DNA from 2 places in the Streptomyces sp. NBC_00376 genome. Region 2 is predicted to be linked to the other one. Evidence: riboswitches for the same ligand, from Rfam matches in the RefSeq annotation. Region 2 holds a riboswitch; the other holds the start of a gene.
The links. A riboswitch is a leader RNA that binds a small molecule or an ion and turns the genes downstream of it on or off. The one in region 2 is predicted to bind glycine.
Positions count from the first base shown of each region.

Region 1 (15,761 bases), 4.8 Mb from region 2:
GGCCTATCTGGTGCCCCGCTTCCAGCTGTACCGGACCGTCAGCGACCAGGTGATGGAGCTGCTCGCCCGGCTCTCGCCGCTGGTGGAGCCGCTCAGCCTGGACGAGGCCTTCGTGGACCTGGAGGCCGGGGGGACGGCCGACGACGCGGCTTCGGCGCGGGAGATCGGTGAGCAGCTGCGTACGGCCATCAAGGCGGTCACTGGGCTCACCGGCTCGGTCGGGCTCGCCGGTTCCAAGATGCTTGCCAAGATCGCTTCGGAGGAGGCGAAGCCGGACGGCCTGCTGCTCATAGAGCCGGGCACGGAGCGGGCGCTGCTCGCACCCATGACGGTGCGGATCCTCCCCGGGGTCGGGCCGGCGACGGCGGATCATCTGCGCCGTGCGGGGATGACGACGGTCGACGACCTGGTCGAGGCGGGCGAGGACGAGCTCGTACGCCTGCTGGGGAAGGCGCACGGCGGCTCGCTGCACCGCATGGCGTTCGGGTACGACGACCGGCCGGTGGTCGCGGAGCGGGACGCCAAATCGGTGTCCGTCGAGGACACCTTCGACGCCGACCTGCATGACCGGGTGCGGATCAGGACGGAGGTCGAGCGGCTGGCCGACCGGTGCGTCCAGCGCTTGCGGGGCGCGGGGAGGTCCGGGCGCACCGTGGTGCTGAAGGTGCGCCGGTACGACTTCTCGACGCTCACGCGGTCCGAGACGCTCCGTGGGCCCACGGACGACCCCACGGTGGTCCGTGAGGCCGCCGCACGGCTCCTGGAGGCCGTTGACACCACCGGAGGCATCCGGCTCCTGGGAGTGGGCGTGACGGGGCTCGCCGACTACACCCAGGAGGATCTTTTCGCCCAGGCCGCCGGCGAGCGGAACGCGGCCGAGGAAGCCGCCGGTCAGTCGGCCGAGGACTCGGCGGAGGGGGCGGCACCGGCGGGGGACGACGGGGGCGGGCCGCCGGGCGATCCCCGGGCACCGGCCCCGGAGACCGCCGAGCAGCGCGCAGCTCGGCGCTGGCCCGCCGGACACGACGTGCACCACGGGACGTACGGCCATGGCTGGGTGCAGGGCAGTGGTGTCGGCCGGGTGACGGTGCGTTTCGAGGAGCCCGGGTCGGCGCCCGGCCGGGTGCGTACGTTCCGGATCGACGACCCGGAACTGCGGCCCGCCGATCCGCTGCCGTTGGTGAGGGACCCGGTGGACTACTCGTCCTGGCCGGCCAGCCTGCCGAAGTCCCTGTCCGGACCGATCTCCTCGGGCGGGGAGTCCAGACCGTAGTGCCGGTAGAGCTGGAGCTCCTGTTCCGGCGAGAGATGACGGCCTACACCGAAGTCCGGTGCGTCCTTGATGAGCGCACGGTCGAAGGGGATGCGGAGCGTGTCCTCCACGAATTCGCTGGGTTCCAGCGGGACGAACGCGTCCCGGCTGAAGAGTCCGGTACGTACGGCTGCCCACTCGGGCACACCGGTCGCGTCGTCGAGATACACCTCGTCCACGGTCCCGATCTTGGTGCCCTTGCGGTCGAACGCCTTGCGGCCGATCAGGCGGCGCGGATCGATGTCGCTCTGCACGGTCCCTCCCACTGGTCGCGGCTACTCCACAAGCACTACAAAAAGGCAGATCCGGGTGGTTGGCCACTCGAGAAATCAGCCACGAACCCCGCTGGTAGGCTGGTGATGGCTGCTGACCCCGTGCGGGAGAGTCCTCCGGAGTTGATCCGAAGGCGCCGAAGGAGCAAATCCTCCCCGGAATCTCTCAGGCCCCCGTACCGCACGGACGAGGTCACTCTGGAAAGCAGGGCGGGTTTCGTGCGGCCGAGTGCCGGTGCGATTCCCTTCCTCACCGACGGTGAAAGCCGGTACGCCGCAAGGCGCGCCGGTGAAGCTCTCAGGTTGAGATGACAGAGGGGGAGGCCGTTCGGGCACCCGCGCCGTGGTGCCCCTCGCAGGTCGTGACAGACCAGGAGGCCTCCACCATGACCCCCCGTCGCACTCCGCTCTCCCAGCTGGAGCAGGGCATTCCGTTCGAGCAGCGCCACATCGGTCCCGATGACGAGGCGCAGTCGAAGATGCTCGCCCAGGTCGGTTACGGCTCGCTGGACGAACTCACCGCTGCCGCGGTGCCCGATGTCATCAAGAGCGCCGAGGCGCTCGCACTGCCGTCCGCTCGCACCGAGGCCGAGGTCCTCGCCGAGCTGCGCGAGCTCGCGGACCGCAACCAGGTGCTGGCCCCGATGATCGGGCTCGGCTACTACGGCACCTTCACCCCGCCGGTGATCCTGCGCAACGTCATGGAGAACCCCGCCTGGTACACGGCCTACACGCCGTACCAGCCGGAGATCTCGCAGGGCCGCCTGGAGGCGCTGCTCAACTTCCAGACCATGGTCGCCGAGCTGACCGGGCTGCCCACCTCCGGTGCCTCGCTGCTCGACGAGGGCACCGCGGCCGCCGAGGCCATGGCGCTCTCCCGGCGCGTCGGCAAGGTGAAGGACGGTGTCTTCCTGGTCGACGCCGACGCCCTGCCGCAGACGGTCGCGGTCATAGAGACCCGCGCCGAGCCGACCGGTGTCGAGGTCGTCGTCGCCGACCTGTCCGAGGGCATCCCGGCGGAGCTCGCCGAGCGCGGTGTCTTCGGCGTGCTGGTGCAGTACCCGGGCGCCTCCGGAGCGGTCCGGGACATCAAGCCCGTCATCGATCAGGCCCACGAGCTGGGTGCGATCGTCACGGTCGCCGCCGACCTGCTCGCCCTGACCCTGCTCACCTCGCCCGGTGACCTGGGCGCGGACATCGCGATCGGTACCACGCAGCGCTTCGGTGTGCCGATGGGCTTCGGCGGACCGCACGCAGGATTCATGGCCGTGCGCGAGAAGTTCGCCCGCAGCCTTCCGGGCCGTCTCGTCGGTGTCTCCGTCGACGCGGACGGCAACAAGGCCTACCGGCTGGCCCTGCAGACCCGCGAGCAGCACATCCGCCGCGAGAAGGCCACCAGCAACATCTGTACCGCCCAGGTGCTGCTCGCCGTCATGGCCGGAATGTACGCGGTGTACCACGGCCCGGACGGGCTGCGGACGATCGCCCGGCGCACCCACCGCTACGCGACGATCCTGGCCGAGGGCCTGCGCGCCGCCGGGGTCGACGTCGTGACCGGCGCCTTCTTCGACACCCTCACCGTGCGCGTCCCGGGCGGGGCCGCGAAGACCGTCGCCGCCGCCCGTGAGCGCGGGGTCAACCTGCGGCTCGTCGACGCCGACCTGGTCTCCGTCGCCTGCGACGAGACCACCACGCGTACGCAGATCGCCGCAGTCTGGGCCGCCTTCGGCGCCGACGGGGACATCGAGGCGCTGGACGCCACCGTCGCCGACGCGCTTCCCGAGGCGCTGCTGCGCACCGACGAGATCCTCACCCACCCGGTCTTCCACCAGCACCGCTCCGAGACCGCGATGCTGCGCTACCTGCGCAAGCTCGCCGACCGCGACTACGCGCTGGACCGCGGCATGATCCCGCTCGGCTCCTGCACCATGAAGCTGAACGCGACCACCGAGATGGAGCCGGTCACCTGGCCCGAGTTCGGCGCGCTGCACCCCTTCGCACCGGCCGAGCAGGCGCAGGGCTTCCTCACCCTCATCCGCGAGCTGGAGGAGCGCCTCGCCGAGGTCACCGGCTACGACGCCGTCTCCATCCAGCCGAACGCGGGATCGCAGGGCGAGTTCGCGGGCCTGCTGGCCGTACGCGCGTACCACCGGGCCAACGGTGACGACCAGCGCACCGTCTGCCTCATCCCGTCCTCCGCGCACGGCACCAACGCGGCCAGCGCCGTCATGGCCGGCATGAAGGTCGTCGTGGTGAGGACCGCCGACGACGGCGAGGTGGACGTCGATGACCTGCGCGCCAAGATCGAGAAGCACCGCGACGAGCTCGCCGTACTCATGATCACGTACCCGTCGACGCACGGTGTGTTCGAGGAGCACGTCGCCGACATCTGCGCCGAGGTGCACGACGCCGGCGGTCAGGTGTACGTCGACGGCGCCAACCTCAACGCGCTGGTGGGCCTCGCGAAGCCGGGCCGCTTCGGCGGCGACGTCTCGCACCTGAACCTGCACAAGACCTTCTGCATCCCGCACGGCGGCGGCGGCCCCGGCGTCGGCCCGGTCGGGGTGCGCGCGCACCTCGCGCCGTACCTGCCGAACCACCCGCTGCAGCCCGCCGCGGGCCCCGAGACCGGGGTCGGACCGATCTCGGCCGCTCCGTGGGGTTCGGCCGGCATCCTGCCCATCTCCTGGGCGTACGTGCGGCTGATGGGCGGGGAGGGCCTGAAGCGGGCCACGCAGGTCGCCGTGCTCGCGGCCAACTACATCGCCAAGCGTCTGGAGCCGCACTACCCGATCCTGTACAACGGCCCGGCCGGTCTGGTCGCGCACGAGTGCATCGTGGACCTGCGGCCGATCTCCAAGGCCACCGGCGTCAGCGTCGACGACATCGCCAAGCGTCTGATCGACTACGGCTTCCACTCGCCGACCATGTCGTTCCCGGTCGCCGGGACGCTGATGATCGAGCCGACCGAGAGCGAGAACCTCGCGGAGCTCGACCGGTTCTGCGACACGATGATCGCCATTCGCGGCGAGGTCGAGAAGGTGGCCTCCGGCGAGTGGAGCGCGGACGACAACCCGCTGCACAATGCTCCGCACACCGCGGCGATGCTGGGCGGGGAGTGGAAGCACGGGTACAGCCGTGAGGTGGCGGTCTTCCCGGCCGGCGTCTCGGCCGCCGACAAGTACTGGCCGCCGGTGCGCCGGATCGACGGCGCCTTCGGTGACCGCAACCTCGTCTGCTCCTGCCCGCCGCTGGACGAGTACGACAACTGAGTCATGAGCGCGGGGGAGTGACGCGGGCATGCGTCGGGGCCGGTTCGGAGAATTCTCCGGGCCGGCCCCTGCTCGTACCGGCCGCGGTCAGGCGGCCTTCATCACCCGGTCGGTCCCCAGGGGCCGGTGCGGAGCGATGATCTGACCGTCGGGGAGCAGCTCACCGGTGTCCTCGAAGAGCAGGACTCCGTTGCACAGCAGGCTCCAGCCCTGCTCCGGGTGGTGGGCCATCAGGCGGGCGGCTTCCCGGTCGGCTGAATCGGCGGTCGGGCATGGTGGCTGGTGCTGGCACATGGCTGGGTTCTTTCGCTGCGTTGTAGTGAATGTCCTGCGGCTTGATGAGGTGTTCATGGCCGCCCCCCGTATCGATCGGTCCGGTCCCAGTGTTGCCCCACGGGCGTCATTCCGCAGGCATTTCGCAGCAGCACTTGTCCTTACTCGAAGGACGCGTCACCCGCGCGGACGGTTCACCGCAATTGCACTGTCACTTCGGGTGGTTCGGGGTGGCCGGACCGGGCTAGTCCGGTCGGGCACCGAAGTGCGCCCCCTCAGCGCTGTGCCCCGCCACCGGGGACGGTGGCGGGGCACAGCGTTCTCGTACGGGGTCCGGTCCTCAGGCCGGTGATCCGAGCAGGGGGCCGGGGCCAGGGGTGATGCGCAGCGTCATCACGCGCAGCAGATCGGCGACCCGGTGCGGGCGATGGGCCGCGATGCCCGGCGGGGCGGGAGCCAGCGGAACCAGGAGATCGGCGGGGGCGAGCGCCCCGCCGGCGGCGTCGGCCTCGGCGTCGCCGTGGAGCCACAGCGCGAGCATGTAGAGCTCCGGGATGGACAGCAGCCGTGGCTGGTAGTGACTGGTCACCGTCTCGGCCTGGCGCAGGGCGAGTTCGGTCGAGGCGATGTAGGGGCCCTCGAAGAAGTGCGAGAAGGTCCAGCCGTCCGGAGTGAGCATGGTGTCCGCCGCGGCGACGGGCTGCTCCGAGCCGCGGATCAGGAACCGCCACCCGGCCAGCCTGGTGGCGGGAGCGAGCCCGCCCGGCCCGATCCGGTCCAGTACATGGACGGGGAGCGGGAGTTCGGGGCTCAGCGGTCCCTCGGCGGATCGGAGGGCTGGGGTGCGGGCCTCGCGGACTGCGGTGGGTGAACCGAGTGCCGCGAGAACGCTGCGCAGAGCGGGCGCGGGAGCCGGAGGAACATGCAGCGGCATAGTGGGTCGCCTCTCACTTCGGAGACACGGTGGTGCGTGGGCGGGTGCAGACGGCGCTGTCGGCATGCGGGGCCAGAGGAGGCCGGTGACTGAGCCGGTGCGTCAACTCTCTGCCTCGTCCGCGGAGTTTATACGACACGTGTTCACGCGGTGATTCCACTAGCCGTCGCAGGTATTGCCGACAAGGCGGTATCGAGACTTTATTATGCGGAGAATCTGCTGATTTTGCGTCAGCGGCGCAGCCGCCGCCTGGGATTTTTCCCCGGGCGCGGACGGCTGAAACGCGACCGTGTATTCACCGTGCGCCGGGCGGGGAAACCGGTGCTGCACCATGCCCATGGAATGTGCCTCGGGCGGGCGCACTCAGATTACTGGGTCCGCGGCGTTCGCGGGGGCGTTATGGATCACCCGGCCTGGGCATTATCGATCGTGACGCGAGCGGCCTGGGCCGCGGGCCGCCCACTTGAGGGAGGGACGCTCCGATGGGGGAGAAGGTCGTGGCGGGCGCCTTTGACCTGTCCGATCGGCAGGGGTACCGGAGGAAGCTCCACCAGTGCCTGGAGGGGCTGGAGCGGCTGTTGGAGGAGCGGAGGTTCGACCGGCCGCGCAACCTCATGGGCGTGGAGATCGAGCTGAATCTCGCGGGCGCCGACGGCATGCCGAAGATGATGAATGGGGAGGTCCTCCCACGCATCGCGAGCCGTGATTTCCAGATGGAACTCGGGATGTTCAATTTGGAGGTGAACATAGTCCCGCACCGCCTGGACGGGCAGGTTTTCGACCAGTTGGCCGAAGAGCTCAGGACCGGGCTCGGATATGCCCACCGGAAGGCGGGCGAGGTCGACGCCGGGATCATGATGATCGGTATTCTGCCCACCCTGCGCCGCGAGGACCTCGTCGCGGCGAACCTCTCGGACGCGGACCGCTACACACTGCTCAACGATCAAATCGTGGCCGCCCGGGGCGAGGATTTCTCCCTCGATATCCAGGGCGTGGAGCGGTTGGTGTCCACCTCCGCCTCGATCACCCCGGAGGCCGCCTGCACCTCGGTCCAGCTCCACCTGCAGGTGACACCGGGTCGATTCGCGGCCGTGTGGAACGCCGCCCAGGCCGTCGCCGGGGTCCAGATCGCACTGGGCGCCAACTCGCCGTTCCTGTTCGGCAGGGAGCTGTGGCGGGAGTCGCGGCCGCCGCTCTTCCAGCAGGCCACCGACACCAGGCCGCCCGAACTCCAGAACCAGGGAGTGCGGCCCAGGACCTGGTTCGGTGAACGGTGGATCGGCTCGGCGTACGAGCTCTTCGAGGAGAACCTGCGCTACTTCCCGCCGCTGCTCCCGATCTGCGACGAGGAGGAGCCGCTGCGGGTCCTGGACGAGGGCGGGGTGCCGCGGTTGCAGGAACTGGTGCTCCACAACGGCACGGTCTACCGCTGGAACCGGCCCGTGTACGGGCTGGCCGACGGCGTCCCCCATCTGCGGGTGGAGAACCGGGTCCTGCCCGCCGGACCCACGGTCACCGATCTGATCGCCAACGCGGCCCTGTACTACGGGCTCGTGCGGGCGCTCGCCGAGGAGTCCCGCCCGGTGTGGACGCGGCTGCCGTTCGCCGCGGCGGAGGAGAACTTCGACACGGCGTGCCGCCTGGGCATCGACGCGGAGCTGACCTGGCCGCGTCCCGGCCGTGCGGGCGGGCTCACCCGGGTGCCCGCCGTCAAGCTGGTACGCGACGAGCTGCTGCCGCTGGCCGCGGCGGGGCTCGATGCCTGGAACATCGAGCCCGCTGACCGCGACCGCTACCTCGGCGTCATCGAGGAGCGCTGCAAACGACGGGTGAACGGGGCTTCCTGGCAGGCGGACACCTACCACCGGGCACGGGAGGCAGGGCTCGACCGGCACGCGGCGCTGGCCGCGACGACCCGGCGGTACGCCGAGCTGATGCACAGCGGGGAGCCCGTGCACAGCTGGCCGACGGGTGCTCCCAAGCCCTGACCAGGGCAACGCGGATGCCGTGGCCCGGCTCCCCGAGCGGTACGGCCGGTCGGGACCGGCCGTGTCCGGGGGCAGGGCCTGTCCGGCGGATCGGGGCGGACAGGCCCTAGTCCTGGCCGGCGTGACCGCTCTGGCCGGCCGTCATGATGGCCTGCAGGATCACCGTCTGGATCTCGGCCGGGTCGATGACCTGGTAGCCACCGCCGCCGGTCACCTTCGCTATCTCGTTCACCTCATCGCGGTCGGCCTCGGGACCGACCGCGATGGCGAGCAGCGGCACCGGACGCTCCGGATCGGCGATCCGCCTCAGTTCCGCGATCAGTGCACTGCGGGAGATGGAGAGGCTGTCCTGGTTCGAGCCGTCGGTGAGGATCACGACCGCGTTGAACTTGCCCTTCACATAGGTCGCCTGGGCGTCCTTGTAGGCGGCGAGCATGGTGTCGTAGAGACCGGTCGCGCCGTCCGGTACGGGTTGCAGCGCCGCGAAGGCCGCGGAGAGCTTCTCGCGGTGGGTGCCGCCGCCCTTCGCCGGATCGCCCAGCCTGGTGGCCGGGACCAGTTTGCGGTAGTCCTTGTCGCCGTCGAGCCTGGTGGCGAACTCCCAGAGCCCGATCTCGTCGTTCGGGGTGAACTGGTTGAGGGCCTGGATCAGGGACGCCTTGGTGACGTCCATCCGGGACTGGTTGCGTCCCGGGACGATCGTGGCCATGGACCCCGAGGCGTCGACGACCGTGGTCAGCCGGGCGCTCTGCACCGTGATCGTCCACATGCCGAGGGTCTGCTGGAGCGCCTCGGCGGTCGGTGCGTCGGCGCCCGCGGTGGCATAGGGCTGGGGCTTCTTGCCACCGGCCGGAGCGACCACCGACTCGCCCGCGGTGCCGTCGGCGTTCCTGAAGCCGTGCTTCTCCAGTGTGGCCTGCGAGGCGGGTTCGTCCAGCAGCGTTCTGAACCGCAGCGCCGCCCGGCTCTCGGACGTGCTCATAGCGGTCTCGTCGACCATCGTGTAGGGGTAGTTGAGCAGCGGTGTGCCGTCCTCGGGGTAGAAGAGATCGAGCTTTCCGCTGCCGGTCGACTCAGCGTTGTGGGTGAAAGCGGCCTGCTCGGAGAGGGGCACCGCCTGGTTGCGTTCCGGGTTGCCCTGTTCGGCGCCCGAGTCGCCCTGTGCCAGGGTCTCCAGCACCTGGGCGTCACTGTCCGACATGCGCTGCGCGAGCAGCTTGGCGGTCGCCGCGACCCTGGTGTCGCTGTCTCCGCCCTGCTTCTCGGAGGACGCACCGATGCTGGTGAGCGCCAGCAGGCCGGTGGCGCTGCGTGCGGGGTCGGCCGAGCCGAGGCGCATTTTGTCCGATTCCATGGCGGCGGCCGTCAACTCCGCCCAGGAGTACTTCTTCTTCGGCCAGCCGAGGCCCTTGGCCGCGGACGGAACCATGGCCAGGGTCACGGGGGAGGACGCGATGGAGTCGCCCGGTGTGACCGGGACGCCGTCACCGGAACCCTTGGCCCGGTCGGGCCAGAGGTCGGAGTCGGGCAGCCAGATCTGGAAGTCCGGGGTACGCGTGCCGTCGGAGAGGGCACCGGCGACCTTGTAGGAGTCGCGGGCGACCACCGTCACGTACAGACAGCGACCGTCGGAACGCACCTCGTCCTTGCGCGCCTTGTCGGCGATGGCGCGAACGGCGGGGGCGATGTCCGGGGAGGCCATCATGGACAGGCGTACGGCGGAGTCCTCGCAGCTCTTCGAGAACGACAACAGGCCGCTTTGCGCCGCTACGGCCGTGCCCGCCACCACTGCGAGGACGAGCGTGGTGGCGATCACAACGGTACGCCGACGGCGTGGTGGTGATCCGTCCCCGCTTCCGTCTCCCGCGTAGTCATCGGGCAAGCTGTGACGTCCCATGTCGGTGGTGCCCCTCCTTGAGGATGAACAAGGAAAAAGGGGGACCACACCATCGGCAATGGTGGTTGTCCCCCGGCCTGTCGCGCATGATCTTCGTACCTGCATTCGAGACCCTAGCCGGAGGGGGAGCAGGATGGGGAGTGAATGCACAACTCAAGGCAGGTGTACAGGTGGAGGCGGGGCTTATGGCTGATTCTTTCCCCCGGGAGGCTTCTTCGCGACGGATCCTGCGGTCCGAAACGATCCTCGTGCTGGCTCTCTCATTGGGCGCCAGCGCGGTGTCTGCCCTGATCAGTTTTGTCGGATCACTGACGAAACCAGGGGGTTTGAAGGATCAGGCGGCGACGCTCAACAGCTCGTACGCTCCGGGACGTCCATGGCTGGATCTCGCCTGGCAACTCTTCGGTATCACGACGGCCCTGGTGCCCGTCGCCCTGGTCGCGCATCTGCTGATCAGGGAGGACACCGGGCTGCGGGTCATCGGTTTCGACCGCACCAGGCCGTGGCCGGACCTGGGACGCGGCACGATGGTCGCGGCGGGGATCGGAAGCGCCGGCCTCGCCTTCTACCTGGTGGCCAGGGCCGCCGGATTCAACCTGACCGTGGTCCCGGAGTCACTGCCCGACGGGTGGTGGAAGTTCCCGGTCCTGATCCTGTCCGCGATCCAGAACTCCGTCGTGGAGGAAGTGATCGTCGTCGGGTATCTGCTGCGCAGACTGGGGCAGTTGGGGTGGACGCCGATGGCGGCACTGGTCGCCAGTTCGGTGCTGCGCGGCTCGTACCACCTGTATCAGGGGATCGGCGGCTTCATCGGGAACATGGTGATGGGCGTCGTCTTCGTACTGCTGTACCGGCGTTGGGGGCGGGTCGGGCCGCTGGTCGCGGCGCACGCGCTGCTGGATATCGGGGCGTTCGTCGGATACGCGCTGCTGGCGGGGAAGGTGGGCTGGTTGCCCACGCCGTGAAGGCCGTGAAGGCCGTGAGGGTTGTGGGGTACGGGACGCGTGCAGGGGAGGGTGCGGGGGAGTGGTGGAGCGGTCCTCGGGGCCCCGCACCCTCGTCCGAGGGTCAGAGCGATGCGAGCAGTTCGCCGTCGATGACCGTCACGGCGTCGCCCGTCAGCAGAGTGCGGTCGCCGCGCAAAGCGGTCCGTACCAGGCCGGAACGGGCGGAGGCCTGTAGCCCGGTCAGTTCGTCACGGCCGAGGCGGGCCGACCAGAAGGGCGCCAGCGCGGTGTGGGCGCTGCCGGTCACGGGGTCCTCGTCGATCCCGACGCGCGGGAAGAAGCCGCGCGAGACGAAGTCGTAGCCGCGGGCCGGGTCCTGCGCGGCGGCCGTGACGATGACGCCCCGCCGGGACACGTCTGCCAGCCTGGCGACATCGGGGGTCAGCCCTCGTACGGTCGCCTCGTCGGACAGTTCGACGAGCAGGTCGCCGATGTGCGGGCCGGTGTCGTGGACGGAGAGCGGTTCCGCGCCCAGGGCGGCGGCCAGCCCGGCCGGGGTGGCCTCCGGTGTCAACGGGGACGTGGGGAAGTCGAGGGTGATCCCGCCGTCGGGGCGGGCGGTCGCGGTGAGGATCCCGCACCGGGCCGCGAAGCGCACCGTGCCGCTCGCCGTCCCGGTGGTGTGCAGGACGTGCGCGGTGGCGAGGGTGGCGTGCCCGCACATGTCGACCTCCGTGGTCGGGGTGAACCAGCGAAGCGCCCAGTCGGCCTCGCCGCCCGGAGGCAGTGGATGGGCGAAGGCGGTCTCGGAGAGGTTCACTTCCATGGCGATCCGCTGGAGGCGATCGTCGTCGGCGAAGGTGTCGGAATCCAGGATCAGGACCCCCGCCGGGTTGCCGGTGAAGGGGCGGTCGGTGAACGTGTCGACGATTCGAATCCTCATGCCGCGACCATACGTACGGTGCGGAGCCGTACGCCAAGGCCAATTCCGTGTCCTTGGCCCCCTGCGGCACTGGACCGTCCTTGCCGCACCGCACTACCTTGCCGATGTGGATCTCTTCTCACGCTCCTGGACCGCGCTGCGTACGGCGGTCGCCGAGCTTCAGGACGAGGACTTCGCGCGGCCGTCCGGCTGTGCCGGCTGGCTGGTGAGGGACCTGGTGTGCCATCTGGTCATCGATGCCCAGGACGTCCTGATCACCCTTGCGACGCCCGCCGGGGCGGAACCGACCCGCGGCGCGGTGACCTACTGGAACGTCTCGAAGACGCCGCCGACCGGCGACGATCCGCTGGATGCGCTGATCGTCCGGCTGGCCGCGGCGTACGAGGAGCCGCGCCTGCTCAAGTTCCACCTCGACGACGTCGGTTCCGCCGCCGGCCGCGCCGCCGCACTCGCCGACCCGGCTCTCCGGGTCGGCACCCGTGATGTGGTCCTCACCGCGGGCGACTACCTCCGTGCGTACGTCCTGGAGTGGACGCTGCACCACCTCGACCTCGGCGCGTACGTTCCGGGCGCGGCCGAACCGCCTGCGGAGGGGCTCGCCGGGTCCCGGGAGATGCTGGAGACCATCGCCGGGGCGGCGTTCCCCGCGTCGTTCTCCGACAAGGACGCGCTGCTGGTCGGCACGGGACGGCGTGCGCCGACCGGCGCGGAGCAGGCGGCACTGGGCGAACGGGCCGCGAAGTTCCCGCTCTTCCTCGGATGACGGCCGGGGCACATCGCGCCTGAGCGGTGCGATGGCGCGGCGGCTCGGATTCGCGGGAGCCCTGCCGCCACCGGCCTGCTCGACGGCCCGTCCACAGCATGGGGGGGGGGTGGCATGGGCAGCGTCCCGGGATTCGATCCCGTCACCGAGCACGAGAAGACCCGCGCCGCGCTGCGTGCCGACGCCCGCGACGGGTGCGGCTGCTGGGCGAGGTTCCTGATCCTGACGCGTCCTCCGGTGTTCCGGTGTTCCGGTGTGGACGCTGGGCGACGTCGGTACCCATCTCGCGGCCGTGTATCTCGCGTACTGCTCCATCGTCTCCGCCGTCGGGTCCGTGGAGTGGGACACCGGTCCTGCCGCCGGGCGACGCGCCGTTCACCGAGCGGATCGCGGCCATGGACGCCAAGTCCGTCGACCTCCTCGGCGGCGACGGACACGCCCGTCCCGGCGACTTCGTCGCCGAGCGGGGCGAGACGTTCCTGCGGATCACCGAGGGCCTCGCCCCGGACACCCCCGTCACCGTGCCCCGGTACGGGCAGCGGGCGACGATCACGTTGGCCGCGGTGACCGGTCTGATGCCCAGTGAGAGCCTCGTGCACGGCCTGGACATCGCGCGCGGCGCCGGGCTCCCGTGGGCGATCGGCCCGGACGAGGCGCGCCCGGTGCTCGGGCAGTCGATGCCGACGATGGTGGCGCCGGCCCTGCACACGGCGAGGGCCCGGGGCGTCAGCATCGCGTTCGACCTCAGGATCAAGGGCGGTCCGCGGCCGGCGGCCGTCGTCGACGACGGGACGATGACGGTGACCCGCGACGCCCCGCCACGCGCGTACGACTGCACGATCACGGCGGCGCCGGCCACGCTCCTGCTGGTCTCCTTCCGGCGCACGCCGATCTGGAAGGCGATCGCGCGAGGCGGGATGCGGGCCGGCGGACGCAGGCCGTGGCTCGCCACGAGACTCCGCGAACTCGTCGCCACCCCCCTGACCTCGTCGCCCCTCCCTGACCGGGACAGCCCTCAGAAGATGAGGCCGCGCATCTACTGCGGGAGGTTTTCCGCGATCTCGCGGAGCCACGGGCTGCGGACGGCCGGCAGCCGGACCAGGGTGTGCCGGAACGCTGCCGCGTCGGCCCGGAACAGGTGGTCGGGGCGCGGCAGGGGCGGATCCACGTCGAGGACGCCGTCGGGCATGACTCCCGATGTGGGGACGGGCAGGTCCGGCTCGGGGTGGACCAGCCACAGCCACACCCCGAACGGCAGCGGCACCGGGTACGCGGAGACGGCCGGGCCGGCCGGGGTCCAGGTCTTCCCCGTCTGCGGATGGACCGGCACGAGGAGGATGTCGGCTTCCGCGTCGGGAGCAGGTAGCTCCGGTCCTGCCAGGACGGCGTGCCGGGCGGGCGGGCCGGCGGGCAGGATGGCGTCGAGGGCGTGTTGGAACACCTCTGTGATCAGGCCGTCAGGGACGATCACGGGGTGGCCTCCCGAGGCAGCCAGCAGGTGAGCGAGTGCCCGTCCGGCTGCCGCCTCCCACTGCGGGCTCCAGGACCACCGGTGGCCGGATCCCAGCGGCCGGCCCCAGCCGGTGAGCGGCTCGTACGGGGGCGTGCCCGTCCCCTCCGCCATCAGCTCCGCCCAGGAGAGCGGTGCGGCGGCGGTGCCGTCGACGGGGAGGCGGCGCACGGCGTCCGGGACGAGCCACACCGCCTGCCAGAGCGAGCAGTCGTCGATCCTGCTGGCCACGGGCAGGCCGCACGCCTCGCAGGCCATGTTGGGGCCGTCGGACCCGTCGAGGCCGCAGCAGTATCCGCCGGCCATCTCCGGGATCAGTACGGTGCTGCGGATGTCTCCGGGGGCGATGGCGACCATGCCGGGCGGGCCGTCGGACAGGCCGTGGACCGGTGCGTAGATGCCGCGGGCCTCGGCTTCGTCCGGATCGATCTCCTCCCACCTCCGCCACGGCGGCCCCCAGGGCTCCGGCTCCACGGCGAACGTGCCCGACTCCATGAGGACGGGGAGCTGATTCCCGTTCCCGTACTTCTGATGGGCATGGGCCGGCAGGGCGACCTCGGACAGCGGCGCGGTCAGCGTGGCGCCGCACCCCGCACACTCGAATACGAACAAATGCCCTCCACTTGAGAAACAGGGGCATCGTCGCAGCCCGGCGGCGACCGGCCAACGCATTTTTGGCCGCCGCGGGTCCGAGGCACAGCTTGCTGCGCAGGGTCAGTGGTGGAGCAACCACCGGACCCGGTCGTACGCGGCGATGTGGTACAGGACCAGGACGGCCAGGAACCAGCGGGCGGTTCCCCGCAGGCCGGCATGGCGCAAGGCCGCCCAGGCCCCGCCGAACACGCCCAGCTCCAGCAGAAGTCGCAGCGGCCCGGGGGTGTTGAAGGTCGTCCCGCCCGAGCGGGCTTCGTCGCCTGCGGTGGCGAAGTCGCCCCACACAATGGCCACCGCCACCGGTATCGCGACCGCCGCCAGGTACCGCAGCGAGCCGGGCACCCGGCGCCAGCCCCACAGTCCGAAGCAGAGGAGCGCGAAGACCTCGAGCAGGAATCGAAGGCCCAGGAAGGCCGGGTTGTAGGCCAGGGCCAGATCCGCCGTCGTGCTCACTGCGTTCCCTCTCTCATCGATCCGGAGACGGCATCCCGGCGAGCGACGCGTGATCAGTGACGGGCCGTCGCGATGAGGCGTCTCAGCGAGGCGTGTCCGGGTGGGCCCCAGGTGGGTTTGCCGCCGGGGCGGCCGTGGACGCCTGCCTCTCCGATGAGGATGCAGACGAGGGCTTTCACCACCGCCCAGCCGCGGGCGCGGCGCAGGGTCGCGGAGTCCGCGGCCGGTCGGTAGGCGTCATGGAAGCGGTCGACGGCGCCGTCCGGCAGCAGGAGCCAAGCAGCGGCGAGATCGCAGGCCGGGTCGCCCGCGAAGAGGTCGCCGAAGTCGATCACACCACAGAAAGTCCCGTCTTCGGTAAGGACGTTGGCGGGGTGCAGGTCGCCGTGGAGCCACAGCGCCGGGCCTGACCAGTCGGGAGCGGCGACGGCGTCTTCCCAGACCGCGCGGACGGCGTCCGGGTCGGGGATCAGTCCCTGCTCGGTGGCCGAGGCGAGTTGCCGGGTGAACCCTTCGGTGTGGTCGGCCAGCGGTCCTCCGCGG
Region 1 is NZ_CP107960.1:7,456,640-7,472,400, forward strand. Features, by position in the region: gene OG842_RS33550 (DNA polymerase IV) at 1-1,273, shown strand, start outside; gene OG842_RS33555 (PRC-barrel domain-containing protein) at 1,198-1,566, opposite strand; glycine riboswitch at 1,680-1,776, shown strand; gene gcvP (aminomethyl-transferring glycine dehydrogenase) at 1,971-4,856, shown strand; gene OG842_RS33565 (DUF5999 family protein) at 4,944-5,150, opposite strand; gene OG842_RS33570 (hypothetical protein) at 5,470-6,063, opposite strand; gene OG842_RS33575 (glutamate-cysteine ligase family protein) at 6,546-8,051, shown strand; gene OG842_RS33580 (substrate-binding and VWA domain-containing protein) at 8,158-9,948, opposite strand; gene OG842_RS33585 (CPBP family intramembrane glutamic endopeptidase) at 10,134-10,913, shown strand; gene OG842_RS33590 (PhzF family phenazine biosynthesis protein) at 11,017-11,838, opposite strand; gene OG842_RS33595 (maleylpyruvate isomerase N-terminal domain-containing protein) at 11,945-12,601, shown strand; gene OG842_RS33600 (hypothetical protein) at 13,638-14,723, opposite strand; gene OG842_RS33605 (YrdB family protein) at 14,826-15,218, opposite strand; gene OG842_RS33610 (aminoglycoside phosphotransferase family protein) at 15,272-15,761, opposite strand, start outside.
Region 1: linked by a shared signal. The riboswitch ahead of gcvP (aminomethyl-transferring glycine dehydrogenase) and the one ahead of gcvT (glycine cleavage system aminomethyltransferase GcvT) in region 2 are both predicted to bind glycine.

Region 2 (15,761 bases):
CGCCGCCCTCGATGCTGGCCAGCGCCCGGCGGGCGGAGAGCACGACGCCGCTCTCCTCGAACTCACCGGCCGCCGCGGCGAGGAAGTCGACCGGCTCCTCCTTCCAGTCCGGCTCGTACAGCCGGACCCGGCCGCCGCTGGCCGGACCGTCCAGCGGGGTGCGCCCGGCCCGGCAGAGCTCGGCCACCGCGGGCGGCGGCAGCGGCATCCCGACCGCGCCGCCCGGGTTCACGGCTATGCCGAGCTGCGGCGGCAGTCCGCGGGCGAAGTCGCGGGCGGGCGCGACGGTGAAGGACATGTGGGTACCGACGCAGGCGAGGAACTGCTGCTCGGAGCTGAAGACGGGGACGTACGCGGCGCCCTCGATCTCCACCGTCGGCAGGTCCAGGGCCGCCGAGTCGGGTCCCCCGCCGTTGGGCAGCGGCACCCAGACCTGGCTGCGGCCGAGCACCTCGACGAGCCGCCCGCCCGCCTCCGGGCTGCCCACCGAGGCCATCAGCACTTCTTCGAGCTCATTGGCCGGCCATCCGCCCTGCGGATGGGACTGGACCTGTGCCGGAACGTCCACTGCTTCCCCTTCTCGCCCAAGCTTTCCGGCAGAAGGTTAACGCCCGGCCCCGTCGCCGCCCCGGCCCCGAGGCGCCGGCCACCGGCCACCGGCCTCAGAGGCTGTCGGGCCGCCCGTCCGCGAACGCGATCCGGCCGAGCCTTCCCGCCGCCTCCCGGTCCAGCAGCACCGCCGAGGCGCACCCGGGCGGCAGCAGGCCCGCCTCGGTCGCCCGCAGCAGCCTGGCCACCGCCCTGCGGTGCCGGGCGAAGGCGTATCCCGATACGCCGCGTCCGCGCTCGCGCTGGCCCTCCCTGGCGGTCTGCGGCGTCACGTCGAGCAGGACGAGGTGCAGGCCCCGGCCCCGGCGCCGGGCGTCACGGGCCAGCCAGCCGCGCACCCACGACTGGGTCCCGCAGTCGTGGACGACGGCGGACTCCCCGGAACGCAGCACCCGCCACAGCCCCCAGTAGTGGGCGGCGCGGACGAGCGGACGGTAGAGGGCGTAGGGGAGTAAGCGCGGCATGACCCGGGCCCAGCGGTCACGGGTGTCCTGGGAGTCGATGGCGTGCGCCGATGTCACCGCCCGCCGGATGAGCGTCGACTTGCCGCTGCCGGGCAGCCCGGAGACCACCACCACGTCACCCGCCGCGAAACGCAGGCCGCGCGGACTGCGCCCGGACCGCTCCCGCAGATCCCGCACCACGGGCGCGTGCGCGCCCGACGCGGCCCTCGCCGGGGCCCCCGCCTGTGCGGGCATCGCGCCGTGCGCGACCCCCGCGGTCGTCGCGTACCGCTGCAACGTCATCGCGCTCCCCCTGTCGGCTCACCCCACGTATGCCCCTGAAGTGTAAAGAAAAGGTAATGCGACACAACCGCCCACGCCGCTGATTTCCCACAGGGGACCGGGGCCCCACTCCGGCCCGATGCGTGCGATGATGACCCGGCCAACTGCATAAAGGCCGCTTGAATCCGCGCGGGAGAGCTCCGGTCACTTCCCGTGCCGGGCGCCGAAGGAGCAAGTTCCTCCCTTGAATCTCTCAGGCCCCGTACCGCGTGGATGAGGCAGATCTGAAAAGCGGGCCGCTTCGCGGCTCCACCCAAGGTGCAAGCCGAACCCCTCCAGGGGCTCTCGGCGAACCTCTCAGGTTCCGATGACAGATGGGGAGGGATCGTCCTCGTCGTCATGCCCTGGGAGTCATATCCATGAGCACCGCCCCCCGCCTCACCGCCCTCGATGCCCTGCACCGTTCGCTGGGCGCGACCATGACCGACTTCGCGGGCTGGGACATGCCGCTGCGGTACGCCAGCGAGCGCGACGAGCACAACGCGGTGCGTACGAAGGCCGGTCTCTTCGACCTGTCGCACATGGGTGAGATCACCGTCACCGGCCCCGAGGCCGCGGCCTTCCTGAACTTCGCGCTGGTCGGCAACATCGGCACCGTCGCCGTGGGCCGGGCCCGCTACACGATGATCTGCGCCGAGGACGGCGGCATCCTGGACGACCTGATCGTCTACCGGCTGGGCGAGACCGAGTACATGGTCGTCGCCAACGCGGGCAACGCCCAGATCGTGCTGGACGCGCTGACGGCCCGCGCCGAGGGCTTCGACGCCGAGGTGCGCGACGACCGCGACGCGTACGCGCTGCTCGCCGTCCAGGGCCCGGAGTCCCCCGCCATCCTGGCCTCCGTCACCGACGCCGACCTGGACGGCCTGAAGTACTACGCCGGTCTGCCCGGCACGGTCGCCGGTGTCCCCGCGCTGATCGCCCGCACCGGCTACACCGGCGAGGACGGCTTCGAGCTGTTCGTCGCCCCCGCCCACGCCGAGCAGCTGTGGAAGGCGCTGACCGAGGCGGGCGCCTCCCGCGGCCTGATCCCGTGCGGGCTCTCCTGCCGCGACACGCTGCGCCTGGAGGCGGGCATGCCGCTGTACGGGCACGAGCTGACCACGGAGCTCACCCCGTTCGACGCCGGTCTCGGCCGGGTCGTGAAGTTCGAGAAGGAGGGCGACTTCGTCGGCCGCAAGGCCCTCGAAGCCGCCGCCGAGCGCGCCGAGACCGCCCCGCCGCGCAAGCTCGTCGGGCTCGTCGCCGAGGGCCGCCGGGTGCCGCGCGCCGGTTTTTCCGTGGTCGCCGGCGGCCAGGTCATCGGCGAGGTCACCTCGGGCGCCCCCTCGCCCACCCTGGGCAGGCCGATCGCCATGGCGTACGTCGACGCCGCGCACGCCACGCCCGGCGCCGAGGGCGTCGCAGTGGACATCCGGGGCAGCCACGAGCCGTACGAGGTCGTGGCGCTGCCGTTCTACAAGCGCCAGAAGTGACGTCGTCGCTCCCGCAGAAGTGACGCAGTCGCGTCTCACACCGTAAGACCACCGTTCATCAGCACTCCCCCGCGTACAGGAGAATTCAGGTCATGAGCAACCCCCAGCAGCTGCGTTACAGCAAGGAGCACGAGTGGCTGTCGGCCGTCGAGGACGGTGTGGCCACGATCGGTATCACCGAGTACGCGGCCAACGCGCTCGGCGATGTCGTCTACGCCCAGCTCCCCGCGGTCGGTGACACGGTGACCGCGGGCGAGACCTGCGGTGAGCTGGAGTCGACCAAGTCGGTCAGCGATCTGTACTCCCCGGTGACCGGCGAGGTCACCGAGGCGAACCAGGACGTCGTGGACGACCCGTCGCTGGTGAATTCCGCTCCCTTCGAAGGCGGCTGGCTGTTCAAGGTGCGCGTCGCGGAGGAGCCGGAGGACCTGCTCTCCGCCGACGAGTACACCGAGTTCTCCGGCAACTAAAGACCCAAAGGGACCACCTGATGTCGCTTCTCAACTCCTCCCTCCACGAGCTGGACCCGGACGTCGCCGCCGCTGTCGACGCCGAGCTCCACCGTCAGCAGTCCACCCTCGAAATGATCGCCTCGGAGAACTTTGCTCCGGTCGCGGTCATGGAGGCCCAGGGCTCCGTCCTCACCAACAAGTACGCCGAGGGCTACCCCGGCCGCCGCTACTACGGCGGCTGCGAGCACGTCGACGTCGTCGAGCAGATCGCCATCGACCGCATCAAGGCGCTGTTCGGCGCCGAGGCCGCGAACGTCCAGCCACACTCCGGTGCGCAGGCCAACGCCGCCGCGATGTTCGCGCTGCTCAAGCCGGGCGACACGATCATGGGCCTGAGCCTGGCCCACGGCGGTCACCTGACCCACGGCATGAAGATCAACTTCTCCGGCAAGCTCTACAACGTGGTCCCGTACCACGTCGACGAGACCGGCGTCGTGGACATGGCCGAGGTCGAGCGCCTGGCCAAGGAGTCCAAGCCGAAGCTGATCGTCGCCGGCTGGTCCGCGTACCCGCGCCAGCTGGACTTCGCCGCCTTCCGCCGCATCGCGGACGAGGTCGGCGCGTACCTGATGGTCGACATGGCGCACTTCGCCGGCCTGGTGGCCGCGGGGCTGCACCCCAACCCGGTGCCGCACGCCCACGTCGTCACGACCACCACGCACAAGACCCTCGGCGGTCCGCGCGGTGGCGTCATCCTGTCGACGCAGGAGCTCGCCAAGAAGATCAACTCCGCGGTCTTCCCCGGCCAGCAGGGCGGCCCGCTCGAGCACGTGATCGCTGCCAAGGCGGTCTCGTTCAAGGTCGCGGCGACCGAGGAGTTCAAGGAGCGCCAGCAGCGCACCCTGGACGGCGCCCGCATCCTCGCCGAGCGCCTGGTCCAGCCGGACGTCACCGAGGTGGGTGTCTCCGTGCTGTCCGGCGGTACGGACGTCCACCTGGTCCTCGTCGACCTGCGCAACTCCGAGCTGGACGGTCAGCAGGCCGAGGACCGGCTCCACGAGCTGGGCATCACGGTCAACCGGAACGCCATCCCGAACGACCCGCGGCCGCCGATGGTCACCTCGGGTCTGCGGATCGGTACGCCGGCCCTGGCGACCCGTGGCTTCCAGGCCGAGGACTTCACCGAGGTCGCGGAGATCATCGCCGCCGCCCTCAAGCCGTCCTACGACGCGGACGCCCTGAAGGCCCGCGTCATCGCGCTGGCCGAGAAGTTCCCGCTGTACCCCGGCCTGAAGTAGTCCGGACAGGTTCTCGTAACACGTTGGGGCGGGGCACCGCGCACACTGAACTGTGAGCGCGGTGCCCCGTCCCATGCCCCGCCCCCTGGGCCGCCCGGCCCGCACCGCACCACCCGGCAGACGACGATGTCTACCAACCCCTGAGGAGTCACCGTGGCCATCTCGGTCTTCGACCTGTTCTCGATCGGCATCGGCCCGTCCAGCTCCCATACGGTCGGCCCGATGCGCGCCGCCCGGATGTTCGCGCGCCGGCTGAAGAACGAGGGCCTGATCGCCCACACCGCCTCGATACGCGCCGAGCTGTACGGATCGCTCGGCGCGACGGGTCACGGCCACGGCACTCCCAAGGCCGTCCTGCTCGGCCTGGAGGGCGAGTCGCCGCGCACCGTCGACGTGGAGTCCGCCGACGACCGGGTCGAGCAGATCCGTGCCACCGGCCGGATCAACCTCCTCGGCATGCACGAGATCGACTTCGACTTCGACGAGCAGCTGATCCTGCACCGCCGCAAGGCCCTCCCGTACCACGCGAACGGCATGACGGTCTTCGCCTTCGACCGCGAGGGCGAGCTGCTGCTGGAGAAGACGTACTACTCGGTCGGCGGCGGCTTCGTCGTGGACGAGGACGCGGTCGGCGAGGACCGGATCGTGCTCGACGACACCGTCCTCAAGCACCCCTTCCGCACCGGCGACGAGCTGCTGCGCCTCGCCCACGACACCGGGCTGTCCATCTCCTCGCTGATGCTGGAGAACGAGCGGGCCTGGCGCACCGAGGACGAGATCCGCTCGGGCCTGCTGGACATCTGGCGCGTCATGCAGGCCTGTGTCTCGCGCGGCATGTCCCGCGAGGGCATCCTGCCCGGCGGCCTCAAGGTCCGCCGCCGCGCCGCGAACACCGCCCGCCAGTTGCGGGCCGAGGGCGACCCGCAGGCCCACGCGATGGAGTGGATCACCCTCTACGCGATGGCGGTCAACGAGGAGAACGCGGCGGGCGGCCGGGTCGTCACCGCTCCCACCAACGGCGCCGCGGGCATCATCCCGGCCGTCCTGCACTACTACATGAACTTCGCGGCCGGCGGCGCCACCGAGGCCGAGAAGGAGGACAGCGTCGTCCGCTTCCTCCTCGCGGCCGGTGCCATCGGCATGCTCTTCAAGGAGAACGCCTCCATCTCCGGCGCCGAGGTCGGCTGCCAGGGCGAGGTCGGCTCCGCCTGCTCCATGGCCGCGGGCGCCCTCGCCGAGGTCCTGGGCGGCACCCCCGAACAGGTCGAGAACGCAGCCGAGATCGGCATGGAACACAACCTGGGCCTGACCTGCGACCCGGTCGGCGGTCTCGTCCAGATCCCGTGCATCGAGCGCAACGGCATGGCGGCGGTCAAGGCGGTCACGGCGGCGAAGATGGCGCTGCGCGGCGACGGCAGCCACAAGGTCTCCCTCGACAAGGTCATCAAGACCATGAAGGAGACGGGCGCGGACATGAGCGTGAAGTACAAGGAGACGGCGCGGGGCGGGCTCGCGGTGAACATCATCGAGTGCTGAGCGGACGCCCCCTGCTCGTCCGGGGCGGAGCCGAGCGGTCCGACGTGGAGCCGGGCCGTCCGGAGTGGACCTGAGCCGTCCGGGGTGGAGCCGGGCGGCTTCACCCCGCGGACGGCTTCGGGCGTGCGGGTAGAGTGGCCCGCTGCTCGCTCGCGGGCGTCGCAGGTGACGCCCCGGCCTCCTGTGCCTCGTCGCACGCCCCGCACGACAGGTTTCCCGCTCTTGTCCTCCTCCGTACCGTCCCCGGCCGCGCGGCTGCGTGGCTTCCGCCCTTCCTGGCTGTCCCCGAAGGTGTTCCGCACCGAGCTGCTGGCCGGCCTCGTGGTCGGGCTGGCGCTGATCCCCGAGGCGATCTCCTTCTCGGTGATCGTCGGGGTGGATCCGGCGATCGGGCTGTTCACCTCGTTCACCATGGCGGTGGTCATCTCCGTCGTCGGCGGACGCCCCGCGATGATCTCCGCCGCCACCGGCGCGGTCGCCCTGGTGCTCGCGCCCCTCAACCGTCAGCACGGGTTCGGTTACCTGGTCGCCGCGGTCATCCTGGGTGGTGTCTTCCAGACGGCCCTGGGTGCGCTGGGCGTCGCGAAGCTGCTGCGGTTCGTTCCGCGCAGTGTGATGGTCGGCTTCGTCAACTCCCTCGCCATCCTGGTCTTCATGGCCCAGATCCCCGAGCTGCACGACGTGCCCCGGGCGGTCTACCCGCTGATCGCCGGCGGCCTCCTGCTGCTGGTGTTCTTCCCCAGGGTGACCAGGGCGGTCCCGGCACCGCTGGTCACCGTCGTCGTCCTCACGGTCATCACGGTCGCCGCCGGGATCGCCGTCCCGACCGTGGGCGACCGGGGTGAGTTGCCCTCCGCGCTGCCGGTGCCCGGCCTGCCCGATGTGCCGTTCACGGTGGACACGCTGACGACCGTGGCGCCCTACGCGCTCGCCATGGCGCTGGTGGGGCTGATGGAGTCCCTGATGACCGCCAAGCTGGTCGACGACATCACCGACACCCGCTCCAGCAAGACCCGCGAGTCCATCGGCCAGGGCATCGCCAACATCGTCACCGGCTTCTTCGGCGGCATGGGCGGCTGCGCCGTGATCGGCCAGACGATGATCAACGTGAAGGTGTCCGGCGCCCGCACCCGGCTGTCGACCTTCCTCGCGGGCACCTTCCTGATGGTCCTGTGCATCGCCCTCGGGCCCGTTGTCTCCCGCATTCCCATGGCCGCGCTCGTCGCCGTCATGGTGATGGTGTCCGTGGCGGCCTTCGACTGGCACTCCGTCGCGCCGAAGACGCTGAGGCGGATGCCGGCCGGGGAGACGCTCGTCATGGTCGTGACCGTGGCCTGCGTGGTCGTCACCCACAACCTGGCCGTCGGCGTCGTGGCCGGCACGGTCGTCGCCATGGTGATCTTCGCCAGGCGGGTCGCCCGCCTGGCCGACGTCACGACGGCCGTCGACCCCGGGGGCGACCGGATCGTCTACTCCGTGACCGGCGAACTCTTCTTCGCCTCCGCCAACGACCTGGTCACCCGGTTCGATTACGTCGCCGACCCCGGCCGGGTCGTCATCGACCTGTCCGCCGCCCACATCTGGGACGCCTCCTCGGTCGCCGCTCTGGACGCCATCACAGCGAAGTACGAGCAGCGCGGCAAGACCGTCGAGATCATCGGCCTGAACGAGCCGAGTGCCGAGATGCACAGGGCCCTCAGCGGCGAACTCACCGGCAGCCACTGACCCCGGGTGCCACGGCGCCGGACCGGCCCCGCGGCACAACCCCGTACGAGCGCCTCAGCGCAGGTGCACCGGCAGCGATTCGATGCCGTACACGATGGAGAGCTTGCGGAAGGCGAGGTCCTGGGGCGGGACGGCGAGCCGCATCCGGGGAAACCGCCGGGCCAGGGCCGGGTAGGCCGTGCGCAGTTCCATGCGGGCCAGTTCGGCGCCGATGCAGCGGTGGATGCCGTGGCCGAAGGCGAGGTGACCGCCGCCCGCGGGAGTACGGTGCGGGTCGAAGCGCCCGTCGTCGCTGACGTACCCGGCGTCGCGGTTGGCGGCACTGAGCGAGCAGAGCACCATGTCGCCCTGCGGAATGACCACTCCGCCTATCTCTATGTCCCGGCGGGCGAACCGGGGAAAGGCGATCTGCACCGCCGAGAGATAACGCAGCACTTCCTCGACGAAGGGGGCGGTCATGGCGTCGTCATGACGTATTCGTTCCAGGACGTCCGGGTTCTGCAGCAGCACCAGGGAGCCCAGGGCGATGGTGCTGGCGGTCGTCTCGAACCCGCCGGTGAGCACGCCGTCGGCCAGACCCGCGAGTTCCTCGTCGTCGACGTTGTCGCCGTGCTCCCGCACGATCATGCCGAGCAGGCCGTCGCCCGGCTTCTCGCGCTGTGCCTTGACGACGTCCCTGAAGTACGCCAGCGACTCCGACATCGCACCGAAGGGCGCGGTCGTTCCGGCGAAGAGGTCGAAGCGGTCCATGGCGAGCTGCTGGAAGTCGTCGCGGTCCTCGTACGGCACGCCGAGCAGTTCGCAGATGGTGAGGGAGGGGATCGGCAGCGCGAACTCCTGCACCATGTCGACCGGGCCCGTGGCGGCCTCCATCGCGTCGAGGCGCTCCTCGACGATGGCGTCGATCCTGGGACCCAGCCGCCGCAGCCGGCGCATCGTGAACTCCGGGGTCAGGATGCGGCGCAGGCGGGTGTGGACCGGCGGATCGTTGAAACCGAGCCCGCCGGGGCTCTGTTCGGCGGCCACTCCGGCGTTCGTCGCGAGGTGGGCGAAGTCGGTGCTGAATCCGTCGGCCGAGCCGAGGACGGCCTTCGACTCCTCGTAACCGCTGACCACCCAGGCGTCCATGCCGAACGGCAACGAGACCTTGTGCACCGGCCGCTTCGCCCGGGTCCTGGCCAGCTTGTCCACCGGGTCGAGGCCGTCCCTGCGCAGCATCATCAGCAGGTCGTCGGGCAGCAGCCGGACCGTGGATGACCCGATCCCGTACTTCTGGATCCTGGACAGGTAACTGCGCCCGATCCGGGCGGTGATACGAGAGCGGAACGTCGTAGTCAATCTGCACTCCATGAGTCGTCGCGCGGTCCGCACACACACGGTGCGGACGTGAAACAGCTGTGCAGCAGGCGCGGATGTGGATCGTGGCCGGCGGCGACACGGCTTGTGCCAAACGGCATTCTGTCTCAGAGCGTGAGCAAGCGGCGCCCCCACGGCATCGGATCCGCCCTGCGGGGCCCGAGGAGCGGCGACTGTGATCGTGCGCACGCAGCGAAAGGACTGGACCTGAAGTGACCGACGACCGTGCCCGTGCGGTGATCGAGCGGCTGCGTGCCGTCGACTGGAGCGACGACTCCGCGGCGTACGAGCACGCGAATTCGCGTGCTCTGCTGATGCGTGAATACCTGCACCGCGCGGCTCGGTGGGCTCGGGCGTACGGCGCCGAGGAGTTGTGGCCCTTCTTCGACATCGCGGAACATGTCGCACCCGAGGTCCGGACGCCGCCCGATGTCGCCGCCGAACTGGAGGAGGTGCTCACCGGCCTGGCTCCGGCCTCGCTCAGGAAGACGTGCCGGGGCGCCGTCCGGTGGGCCGTGCTGGGGAGCGCCGGGGACCGGTCGCCCCAAGGCCTTCCGGATGATCCCTACGAGCCGCTCCTGCTCATGTACGAGCGCGGCCGGGGGTTACTTCGTCGAGGAGTTCCTCGACCTCAACGGCGCGATGCTGCGGCTCGGAACGGTGGAGAGCAACCTCTCCGCCCGCCCCTTCCGCACGCTCGCCCCCGCGATTCTGGACGCCCTGGACGCCGAGGACCAGGAGGACTGAAACGCCGGGATCGAGGCCGCCACCCGAAGTCGTGCGCGCGGAGTGAAGATCGGCCGGAGATCCTCGGGAGTCCCGTCGCACCGGGAGGGTTCCCGCCGTCCGCGCTCCGGTCAAGTGCTCCTTTCCCGCACCTCATTGCCTGTGCCGGTTATTCGATGGCCATGTCACAGCTTGTCCACAGGACCGAGGCCCTCGATTGCTTCAGCTTCCCTGAGTTGATAGGGATGTTCAGCACATTTGTTTGCTCAGGCTCGACAGGGGTACTCAATGAAGTTCGACATGGGGGCGCAGGTTCTGACGAACCTGTCGTCGAAGTCGCGTGGGTCGAGTGATGATCTGGGCACGCTGATTCGCCAGCTGGTTCAGGCGGCGGCACCGTTGGAGGGGAAGTTCCACGGTGCGGGGCGTGTGGCGTTCGATTCGTTCAAGAATCGTTCGGACGAGATCACGGCGGCGCTGAACGGTTCGCTTTCGGCTCTCCTCGGCGGTCAGTCGGGGATGGAGCAGGCGTTCGGTTCGGGTGACCAGGAGCAGGGTGACAACGCGCGGCAGCAGATGTCCGCGGCGAATTTCGATGCGGCGCGCTTCGGCGGCCGGTGACATACGGGGGTTGGGTTTCTGATGGCTGGTGACAGTGACCGTCGTGCATACGACACGGGTGCGTCCTCGGACGCGCAGGGCAACATCCAGGTGGTGATCGCGCGGCTGGAGGAAGTGATCGCGGCGCGGGACGGCCAGGTCAAGGCGGCGATGGCGGACTTCGCGGCCGACGGTGTGGCGGACGAGTACCACGGCAAGGAACTGCGGTGGAACCGTTCTTCGCAGGAGGTCAAGAACATCATCCAGCTGCTGAAGACGACGCTGGAGCAGAACGACGGCACCGCGCAGCACACGATCACGCGCGCGAAGGCAGCGGTCGACAACATCGGCTGACTCGGCCGAATGCCTGCCTGGGGGCGGGTTCGGGTCGGTTCGGTAACGGGGAGCATGAGGTAGGGCATGACCGGCTGGGATCTGAAGCCGCAGGGCATTCAGGGTGTGCTGAAGACGACGGGCGAGGTCGCGTCGAAGATCCAGACGCACGCGACGTCGTACGGGGATCACCTGTCGTCGGCGGCGTCGAGTGCGGGGACGATCACCGCCGAGGGAGGCGGTGACGGTGGCGGTGGCGGCAAGGACGGGGAGCAGGCCGTAGGCGGTCTGGTCGCGCTGGCGTTGTCGCAGTTCGCCGAGCACACCACCCCTGATCTGAAGTTCATCGCGGCGCGGGCTGGAAAGTCCCTGACCGGTGCGGTGGATGCCACGACCGCGTATCTGAACGGTGACCTGGACATGGCCGCCGAGGCGCAGCGCAAGGCGCTCGGTGCGGTGGACCTGGATCCGAAGAAGCCGGGGGTGCAGTCGCGGTGATCGAGCCCGAGGCCATTCCGCAGTACACAGGTGATCTGGGTCAGCTGGAGAAGGACCACGCGAGTCTGACGAAGGACGCGGGTCATATCCGGGACACGGGTTCCTCCGTCCACACCCATTTCCAGGCGCTGTCCGCCTATTACAAGGCGCCCGAGGCGGAGCAGCTGTTCGCGTCGACGAAGCCGGTGCAGGACCGGGCGGACGGTTTCGCGGACGATCTGGAGAAGGTCGCTTCGTCGTTGTCGGACTATGCGACGGAGATCCGTCCGCTGGTCACGAAGCTCGCGCAGCTCAAGACGGACGCGACGACGTTCGTGAACGAGAACAAGGACGACGACGAGTGGGAGTACGACGGGGACAAGGTCGAGGAGCACAACAAGCTCCGCGATGACATCACCGCGACGGTCGCCGCGTTCTGGGCCGCCGAGCGGACCTGCCACAACAAGATCACCGCCCTGTTCGGCGGGACGCAGATGGTCGCGGGGGACGGGTCCGAGCGCAAGGACCAGTACGGGTTCAACGCGGACGACCTGAAGAACGCGAAGCTTCCCTGGGGCGACCCGGTCGAGGAGAAGCACCACTGGTACGAGGTCGGCCACTGGGTCAAGTCGTTCGTGTGGGACGGGCTGATCGTCGACGGGATCTGGGGCACCATCAAGGGCCTTGGCACCCTCGTCGGGTTCGGTGGCTGGGACGCGATGGGGCAGGCCTGGAAGGGCCTGGCCCAGCTCGCGACCGGTCTCGTCATCAGCGCCGTCCCCGGCGCCGGAGCGCTGTTCTGGACCCTGCCCGACGACAAGCTCCCCTCCTGGCTGCGTGACTCGCGGACCGCGATGAAGGAGACCGGCAAGGCCCTCGTGGCGTGGGACGAGTGGGGCAAGAACCCGGGCCGGGCGGCCGGCGCGGTCACGTTCAACGTCCTGACGACCGTGTTCACCGGAGGCGCCGGCGGCGCCGCCGCGGGAGCGGGCAAGGCCGGGGCCGTCGCGAAGGTGCTGTCCGTCGCGGGCAAGGCCGGCAAGGTCATCGACCCGATGACCTACATCGCCAAGGGCGCCGGTGCGGGCCTCTCCAAGATCGGCGACATCACCAAGGGCCTCAAGGGCATCGGCAACATCGAGATCCCCAAGTTGCCCGACGGCGCGATCACCCTGCCCGAGGGCTCCCTCAAACTCCCCGACGGCACCTTCCACCTCCCCGAGGGGGCGGCGATCCCCGAGGGCGGCGTCAAACTGCCGGACGGCAACGTCAAGTTCCCCGACGACGTCCCCCTCCTGCCCGAGAACGCCACCAAGCTCCCCACCCACACCGACGTACCCGTCCAGTACTTCGACCACGACGGGAACCTCCTCGACGAGAACGGCGGCATCGTCCAGCACGCCGACGACGCCCCCAAGGAGGGCTCCCCCACCACTCCCCACACCGACACCGGCGCCCCGCACGCCGACACCCCGGTCAGGGAACCGGTCCTGGCCGGTGTGGGCGCCCACACCGCCGATGTCTCGGCCCATGTCGGCGACAACGCCATCCACCTCGGCAGCGACCTCGGGGACACCGGCCGCCTCGCCGACGACCTTCCCGCCACCCACACCGGCGGCAGTCTCCCCGGCGGCCACGCGGGCGACCACCTGCCCGGCGGTCACGCGAACGACCTCGGCCACGGCCCTTCCGCCGGCCACGAACCGCCCACGGGCGGACACCACGGCGACGGTCACGGCAACGACGGTCACGGCGGCGGGCACGAGGACCCGGTCGGCGGCGGGCACGACGGTTCCGGAGGCCCTGGCCACGACGGGCCGTCCACCGGTGGCGACCACGTGCCGGACGGTTCGGGACCGGATGTTCCGGGTCCCCCTCATGGCGGCGACGGCGGAGTGCCCGGCGGGATCGCCCCCGACGGTCCCCGCGGCAACCTGCCCGACGGTTCCTGGGCGGGCGAGAACGGCCTGCGCCTGGACCGGGAGGCGAACGCGGCGGCCGACGACTTCATGCGCAGGTCCACCGAGGCGGAGCCGCGCATCACCGAGTCGATGCAGGGCATCGCGGGCAAGGTCGACAACGGCAAGCTGATCGGCCTGGAGTACCGCCTCAAGGGCGAGGACTCCCTCAAGCGCAAGCTCGCCACGGACATGCTCGAAGACGTCGGTGTGGACCCCGCGCGGGCCCTCGGCGACATCAAGGACTCCATCCGCTACACGATGGAGGTCCCCAGCAACGGCTACACCCACGGTGTGCAGCAGGCGATCGACGACCTCCAGGCCAAGGGCTTCGAGAACGTCACGTTCAAGAACACCTGGGACTCCGCCGGCTACAAGGGCATCAACTCGACCTGGCGCGATCCGCTCAGCGGTCAGACCTTCGAGCTGCAGTTCCACACCGCGGACAGCTTCACGGCCAAGATGGACGGCCACGTCCTGTACGAGAAGGAGCGCCTGCCCGGCGTCTCCCCGGACGAACTGGCCGCGATCAAGGCCGAGCAGGCGGAGCTCTTCGGCAAGGTGCCGGTGCCGCACGGGGCGGGTGACATCACCATCGGCGGGCGCGGCGTGGACGACGTCGTGTCCACCGCCGGCAAGGACATGGACTCGGCCGTCCACGGTGCCGGATCGGCGGCGGACGATGTCGGACGCCTGGGCGACGACGCCACGCACCTCGGGGACGACGCGGCACACCTCGGCGACGACGCCACGCACCTCGGGGACGACGCGGCCGACGGCGCCGACGACGCCTCGGACGGCACGCGGGCCGACGAAGGTGACGGCGGCCCGTACACCGACGGCCCGCGCGGCGGCTGGAGCGGCGCCGGCTGGGTCGAGAAGCCCGATCCGATCCACGACCCGGACTCCGTGGTCGCGGCGGAGATGTACGAGAACATCAGGGCGACGGACAACAAGGTCGAGCTTCCGGCGATCTCCCGGCACACCGGTGTGGACGAGTCCGTGCTCCGCCAGGTCAAGAGCCATCTCTTCCGGTCGCAGCACGAAGTGGCCATCGCTCCCGACACGTTCAAGAAGGGCCTCTTCACCCCGCGCATCGACATCGGCGAGATGTGGTTCGCCGCGCGTGAGGGGAAGCTCGGCGAAGAGGGCGTGCAGCAGTTCAAGCACCTCATGGCCCACGAGTACGTCGAGAGCCGTCTCATGAAGTCCGGCCTGCCCTACATCCGCGAATACGACCACCTGTGGGAGCTCGATCCCTCCGACGGGAAGTACTACCGCCCGAAATTCCCCCAGGACATCGCGGACGCGGGCGCCCATGACCTCGCGCCGAACGACAAGATCGGCGGGTTCCGGCACTGGCGGTCCCTGGGGATGGAACCGCCGAAGGTCCAGCTCGCCGATGATTTGTCCAATGTCGACGACGTGGTGAAGGCTATTCATCAGGAGCTGCACCTGAAGGGATTTGATCTGAAGTGAGTACTGAGCTGCCACGCGCGGTCCTGGAGCGGTTGCGCGCAGTCGACTGGTACGGCGACTGGGACATGGCCAGCAGTCACTCGCGTTCCCGCGCCCTGTTGATGCGGGAGTACATGCGTCGCGCGGCGCTGTGGGCTCAGGCGTACGGCGCCGAGGAACAGTGGCCCTTCTTCGACGTCACCGAGTTCGTCGACCCGGCGTTCCGGCTGGACCCGGAGATCGAGTCCGAGCTGGAGGACTACGTGGCGCACAACGTCGGCACGCCGTCCACGGCAAGGACGTGCCGAGGTGCCGTGCGCTGGGCCGCGCTGCGGGAGCGGGGCGGGATCGATCTTCCGGACCTCCCGGACCCGTACGAGCCGTTGCTGCTCATGTACGGGCGAGGCGGCGGCTACTCGATCGAGGAGTTCATCGACCTGTACGGAGTGATGATCCCGTACGGGAACTTCGACTCCAATCTCAACGCCGAGCCGTTCCTCGCGCTGGCCCCGAGCACCCTCGACACCCTCGATGCCGGAGCGGCCGGCAGGATCTCGTACTTCGCGAAGATCAGTGAGGGATATCCGCGCAGCAGCCCACGTGGCATCCTGCGGCGGCGTCTCGTCGGCCGGGAGGCACAGACGCACGACGAGGCCTTCACCCGTAATCTTCGCTGGGAGCCGACGGAGTACCTCAGGCTCTACGAACTCGGGCACAACGACATCGACCACGTGCAGATCTCCGAGCGGGAAGCCGCCGCTTTCATCGAATCGACGACGAAGAAGCTCACCGGTTCCCGATGAGCCGACGGCCGGGCGGTCCTGGGCAGGAATGAGTGATGGTGAACCGGGTTGACGCACCGCGTTACCGCGACACGACCGACAGGCCGGTCCACCACCTCACCGTCGCCAACTCCCGCGGCGAGGCGATGGGCTACCTGTGGGCCGACGACGAGGACGACTCGGCCGGATGG
Region 2 is NZ_CP107960.1:2,685,912-2,701,672, forward strand. Features, by position in the region: gene OG842_RS11840 (enhanced serine sensitivity protein SseB) at 1-568, opposite strand, end outside; gene OG842_RS11845 (AAA family ATPase) at 663-1,355, opposite strand; glycine riboswitch at 1,515-1,612, shown strand; gene gcvT (glycine cleavage system aminomethyltransferase GcvT) at 1,754-2,869, shown strand; gene gcvH (glycine cleavage system protein GcvH) at 2,962-3,339, shown strand; gene glyA (serine hydroxymethyltransferase) at 3,360-4,619, shown strand; gene OG842_RS11865 (L-serine ammonia-lyase) at 4,773-6,155, shown strand; gene OG842_RS11870 (SulP family inorganic anion transporter) at 6,378-7,880, shown strand; gene OG842_RS11875 (cytochrome P450) at 7,935-9,230, opposite strand; gene OG842_RS11880 (hypothetical protein) at 9,795-9,983, shown strand; gene OG842_RS11885 (hypothetical protein) at 10,251-10,583, shown strand; gene OG842_RS11890 (pore-forming ESAT-6 family protein) at 10,605-10,916, shown strand; gene OG842_RS11895 (DUF6507 family protein) at 10,983-11,393, shown strand; gene OG842_RS11900 (hypothetical protein) at 11,390-14,809, shown strand; gene OG842_RS11905 (hypothetical protein) at 14,806-15,591, shown strand; gene OG842_RS11910 (DUF6508 domain-containing protein) at 15,627-15,761, shown strand, end outside.